Regions from separate parts of the Shewanella sp. 30m-14 genome, predicted to be linked through region 1. Evidence: predicted binding sites of a transcription regulator. Region 1 holds the regulator's gene; the other holds the start of a gene.
The links. Region 1 encodes LexA, which represses DNA repair genes until DNA is damaged. Its sites were predicted from a motif close to TACTGTATNNNNATACAGTA; they were not measured.

Region 2: a site for LexA is predicted at 1,324-1,343, ahead of dinB (DNA polymerase IV). Genes of this name have one in related genera too.

The regions. Positions count from the first base shown of each region.
Region 1 covers NZ_JBRILW010000003.1:35,343-38,518, reverse strand. Annotated here, with positions in the region: gene coxB (cytochrome c oxidase subunit II) at 1-416, opposite strand, end outside; gene ACVBIU_RS03090 (cell division inhibitor SulA) at 894-1,418, opposite strand; gene lexA (transcriptional repressor LexA) at 1,415-2,035, opposite strand; gene ACVBIU_RS03080 (LysR family transcriptional regulator) at 2,769-3,176, shown strand, end outside.
Region 2 covers NZ_JBRILW010000006.1:40,669-43,844, forward strand. Annotated here, with positions in the region: gene ACVBIU_RS06290 (methyl-accepting chemotaxis protein) at 1-1,156, shown strand, start outside; gene dinB (DNA polymerase IV) at 1,368-2,444, shown strand; gene ACVBIU_RS06300 (aminoacyl-histidine dipeptidase) at 2,680-3,176, opposite strand, start outside.

The sequences.
Region 1 (3,176 bases):
AATTCAACATCTTTGTTGAAATAGCTGTAATGCCATTTCCATTGTGAGCCGGTAATCTTGATGGTGAGGTCAGCATTACTTGGATCTTCCATAGCAATCAATGTCTTGGTTGCGGGAATAGCCATAAGTATAAGAATAATAAAAGGTACAACAGTCCAAAGGATCTCGACTTTAGTACTTTCATGAAAGTTGGCGGCGACTGCGCCTTTTGATTTGCGGTGGTTGATCATAGCGTAAATCATGATGCTAAAAACCACGATGCCAATAGCACAGCAGATGTAGAGAATAATCATATGGAGGTTGTAAACCCGCCCACTGATATCCGTAACACCCTCTGTCATATTAAGCGGCATTTCTGATGCAACAAGTACGGGCGAAAATAGCAACGCCAGCACACAATACAACAATTGCTTCACTAGACTTCTCCTCTGTCCACAAGACAAAGAAGAGTCACACAGTAAGTCTCTGCTCTATGTAAACTCTTCAGTTCCCAAAAAAGCAACGATGACTTCAAAGTGCGCGAGTGGCTTGCCTATCGAGTCGCAATTAATGGGATCGCGACACAGGCTATTGTATTCAGTGCTATTCACTGCTGGTGTAACCACGTTGGCACATACGGCTGAAATATATCAGGCCAATCTCAGTCTAAGCTTCAAATTCAGGACTAATCCCAGAGCAAAGACCGACAACTAAATCGCTCGGATATAACAAAATATCGTTGTTATGACTTCCTACACTACTTGGTGTTTAAATATTGATCAAGATCACTTTTTCAATTATTGATAATAAAAAAGCCCTCGAATGAGGGCTTTAGAAAATCGTTTGTACTAGAAGGCGCTTACTAAAACGCACCTCCTAGTCATCATGTATTAGAAAGCGAGGAGATGTTCTGCTTAATGAACAGCACCAAACAGGGAGGCTTGACCAAAAGCACTATCCTGCATATTGATTGAGCGACAAGATTGTTGCTTATTTGTGTTATCAATCGAATGTTCAATGACAATGCCAACAGCGCGAGCGCTTTTGGCAACGATTTGTAGGCGTCGATTGTCACGAGCATCTAAAGAGTTGGTCCAAGTAATCACCGCACTTGAGGTACCGCTTGTTAAGGCTTTTTCCATTGCCCAAAGTGTTTCCACTTCATCTTTAGCATGAACCAGTAAAATGCGGTCCATTCTTACACCCGCAGCTGCTAGCATCTGCTTGTAGCCAATATTCGGCGGGCTAATCAGTACAATCCAGCGACCCTGTTGGCTCAATTGTGAAAGCTGAGCACTGATCTGGTTCAGCTCATCACGCCCTTGAGTTTGGGTCACCATAGTCGTGATGTCATTACTCGTGCTGCTCACCATATTGGTCGATGGCATATCTTGCCACAGTCCAGGGTGACGAGGACTCGTTCCCATTAGTTTGTTCATTGCCAGTCTCCATTACGGATCACACCAACGGCTAAACCTTCAATACTTAAGCTTTGGTTTGCTAGATCCACTTCAATTGGTGAATACTCTTCGTTCTCAGCATGTAAGAAAACTTTGTTACCCTTTTTCTCAAAACGCTTAACGGTAACATCATCTTCAACGCGTGCTACAACCACTTGGCCGTTACGTGCTTGCTGTATTTTGTGTACAGCCAGTAGATCACCTTCTAGTATGCCAATATTCTTCATACTGTCACCACGGACTCTGAGTAAGAAGTCTGCTGATGGCTTGAACATGGCAGGATCGACTTTATAGTGTTGCTCGACATGCTCTTGCGCAAGAATCGGTTCACCTGCAGCAACTTGGCCGATAAGGGGTAAACCTAAATCTGCATCTTCAGTGTCTTCTTGGGTTAACTTAATACCGCGAGACGTGCCCGGCATAATTTCAATGCAGCCTTTTTTAGCTAAGGCTTTTAAATGTTCTTCAGCAGCATTGGCTGACTTAAAACCTAAACGTCTAGCGATCTCGGCACGGGTAGGTGGCATGCCAGTATCAGCAATATTACGTTTAATTAGCTCTAAAATTTCAGCTTGGCGCGGTGTAAGTGGTCTCATGGTTAACCCTGTCTTTCTATACAGTAACTGTTAGTATATACAGTATTTTTTTGAGTGCAAGTAATAACCAGTTATATTGTTTTTTGTGGGATCCAGTTTCAAATGAAATAAATCCAGCGATGTGAAACTCGTTATTGAATAGTGGCTGAAGTTAACTGATATTTTGTCAAACATCAGAACTTACTAAGCTTAGATAAGGCCTCCGGATGGGAATTCGATGAGAGGAGGGACTTTTGAGTGAATATACAGATCAGGCTTCGCTTATTTATGCCCCAAAGTTGGTTGCCCTTCGAATGAAGGTTGATTACATTTTTTGAGTAGTTGCTACGGGGAAGCGAGTTCTCAATTGTCGTTTCACCGTTACCAATCGCCTGCAGCGGGTGCATGTGCAGATACTGCCGTGACACGCAACAAATCCATCCTTGGAAGCTCGGCCATGACGTCCATGTCATGGACGGTCACGGCTGTATCTACACCGGATAATTGGTGCCTTCATTTGGGCCGTGCAGGTTTGATTGCTAGCTTGGAAATGCCCCATTTCTTGTTAGTGCTTCTACTCATTCGTTTTCTGTTCATAATAATTTGCCATATGTGATCTAATGTCAGGCTCTCAATTTAAGTATGAATACATCCGTCTGACGTGATTAACTCAAGATAAGAACGTATAGTGCCTTTAACTGATGATATCGAAAATGAATCATAATTTAGTGCGTACCTGAATTAATATAAGCCTATGAACTCACTACACCTGAAAGCACTCTTATTGGCCGTCGAAACAGGTTCAATATCTGCTGCTGCACGTAAGTTAGGAAAAAAACAACCTCAGGTTAGCCAATGGATTTCTGATCTAGAAATTGATCTTGGCGTTAACTTTTTTGACCGAACTGGTAATAAAACGTCATTAAGTAAAGAGGGGGAACGTTTACTTCCTAGCCTCACACACACCATGAGCCAACTTGATAAGTTTGTTCAAAGTGCCGAAATAATTGCGCAGGGTGAATCAACCGTGCTGACTATCGGGATTGAGAACTACATTCCCGACCTAGCCTTTACTCAGCCTCTAGCATTGACGTTGGATTTTCCCCATTTATGTGTGGAAGTGTATCGCGAAGAAAAACACCAACTGATGCAAGACTTGAAC
Region 2 (3,176 bases), on a different contig from region 1:
AGAGGTCGGCGGGAGTTATCCTGAGCAAAAATGGCACCTAGCCTTCATGCTGCCAACCGCAGTTATAGAAGCACCTGTTACCGATGCGATTGTCAGCTCGATATTATTGTCATTTTTGATTATGGCATTAGTTGGGATGACAGTTTGGGCCACGTTATTACCCTTTAGAAAGCAGGTAAATAATTTATTGTTAGCGATGGAAGACATTGCCGAGGGAGATAGCGATCTTGCTAAGCGCATCGACATGAATAGAGAAGATGAGCTGGGTAAGCTCGGTGATGCATTTAACCGTTTTGCGGCGAAGGTGCAGGGCATGCTGCAGGAGACTCGTGAGCTAACGCTGCAAGTAGAGCAAGGTGTGAATGATGCGTCTGCTGTGAGTCGTCAAGCATTGCAGTCGGTGAGTCAGCAAAAACAAGAGATAGCTTCTGTGGCCACGGCCGCAACCGAAATGGCACACACTAGCCAAGAGATGGCCGCAAGTGCCCAAAGAGCCAGTGAATTTGCTGATAAGGCGCAGATTCAGTCGAGTGAAGGCAGTGAGATTGTCGCTCAAGCGACTCAAGGCATGCAGGCGTTATCTAAACAGGTGATTGATGCGGCAAAGGTGGTTAAGCAACTTAGAACCCGTTCTGAGCAGATTGGCGAGGTACTTAATGTTATTCGTGGTATCGCAGAGCAAACAAACCTGTTAGCACTAAACGCAGCGATTGAAGCGGCGAGAGCGGGTGAACAAGGCCGAGGCTTTGCCGTTGTGGCGGATGAGGTAAGAACCTTAGCATCTCGCACGCAAGACTCGACCGCAAACATTCAAGAGATCATCCAGACACTACAACAAAATGCCAATGAGGCTGAGCAAGTGATGGAGTCAGGGGTTGAGCAAGCCAATATGGGGCAAGGTCTTACCGCTAAAGTTGAAGTGGCACTGGATAGCATCACGAGTGCCATCGAAGCGATTCAGCAGCAAACCATAGAGATCTCCACCGCTGTAGGTCAGCAAGCGATTGTGGCCGAAGAGGTTGCTTGTAATGTTGAAAATGTTCGCGCGTTATCGGATGAGTCGTTAGCAGCGAGTGAGGCACTATCAAATAACTTTGACGAATTTGCACAGGTGAGTCGATCCCTCGGTGACAACATTAAGCAGTTTAAGATCTAGACTTAAAATGACAGCATTTTGAAATCTGACTGAGTTTACATGTGACTGAGTGTTGAAATGGGAAGCCAAACGGCTTCCCTTTTTATTGCCTAGGATTAATCGATCGCCCTGATCAACAAGGGCGAATGGTTAGCTTAAAACAGGCTAAAGGTATGCTTTTTATTGAATACTGTTTTTATATACAGTAATATTCTGTACGGAGGATATTGGCTTGCAAAAAATTATTCACGTCGACATGGACTGCTTCTACGCAGCGGTGGAGATGCGCGACTTTCCTGAGTTAAGAGGCAAACCTATTGCTGTGGGAGGACGCAGTGATCGCCGTGGCGTGATCAGTACCTGTAATTACGAAGCTCGAGAATTTGGGGTTCGTTCAGCCATGGCGTCAGGCTATGCGCTAAAGCTTTGTCCTGACTTGATATTAGTCCCTGGGCGTATGCAGGTATATAAAGAGGTTTCTAGCCAGATTAGGGCTGTATTTGAACGATATACTGACTTGATAGAGCCTTTATCCCTTGATGAGGCTTATCTTGATGTGACAGAGAGTCCCCATTGTAAAGGCTCTGCGACCTTGATGGCCGAGGCTATTCGAGCCGATATTTTAGCCGAGACCGGTTTAACTGCTTCGGCAGGCATCGCGCCAGTTAAGTTTCTTGCCAAGATAGCATCCGATTTAAATAAACCGAATGGACAATATGTGATCCGCCCAGACATGATTGATGAGTTTATAAAAACCTTACCACTGATAAAAATTCCCGGTGTTGGCAAGGTGACCGCTAAAAAGTTAGCCGATCTGGGGCTGCATACCTGCAGCGACATTCAGCTTTATCCTGAAGCTAAGCTAATAGAAGGGTTTGGTAAATTTGGAGCAGTGCTGATTGAGCGCGCTAAAGGGATAGACAAGCGAGCGATTTCGCCCAATCGTGAGAGAAAATCAGTCGGCGTTGAAACTACACTGGCTAAAGATATCCATACCCTTGAGCAATGCCGTGCGGTGATGCCACAACTTATTCAAGAGCTCGCAGGGCGGGTGAGCCGTAGCGCTAAGGATAGAGTGATCAACAAGCAAGTGGTTAAGCTAAAATTTGAAGATTTTAAGCAGACCACGATTGAGCATCGCAGCGATGAGATCTCGGTGAATCTGTTTTATCAGCTACTGGAGCAAGCGATGGAAAGGCAAAATGAGCGAGGTATTCGCTTATTGGGTGTATCGGTCGGTCTCGCCTCGAATAGTGTCGCTTCTGAGCATGATGATATAGATAGCTCGCAGATGGATTTAGGTTTTTAAGCACACCGTCAGAAATAGCTCATATTTTAGTTTTACTTCGACGTTAAAGGCTAATAATAGCTGCCAATATTGGCCAACAGTTGTGATGTTAACGGTAATGTTAACTTTTTCATCAGGGCTGTGTGGGTAACAATTACTTAGGACTAAAGCGCCAATTGATACCTTATCCTCTGCTATAGATAGTAAAGGCCACTTATGACTAAGTGGCCTTATTCTTATAAAGCTGTTTTATTGATTAGCCTTTAACTGGTGTACGCTCCAGTACTGCTAACAATAGCTTCCAGTATTGGCCAACAGTAGTAATGTTAACTTTTTCATCAGGGCTGTGTGGGTAGCGAATGGTTGGGCCAATAGAAACCATATCCATTTCAGGGTAAGGCTTCTTAAATAGACCACATTCAAGACCTGCATGGATCACCATAATCGTCGGCTCTTTGTTATAAATTGCCTCGTAGGTTTCGCGTACGCTTGCCATAACGGGTGAGCTATTGTCTGGCTTCCAGCCTGGGTATGCACCACTAAATTCAACATTCGCTCCAGCAAGGTTAGCCAGTGAGCTCAATACGCCTTCAACTTCTTCGCGACCTGAATCAATAAGAGAGCGAATTAAGCATAAGATTTGCACGCTATTGTCATCGGTACTGATCACACCCACGTTAAGTGATGTCTCTGTAACACCTTCTACTTCGTCACTCATGCGAATGACGCCATTAGGGCAAGCATTAAGCACGT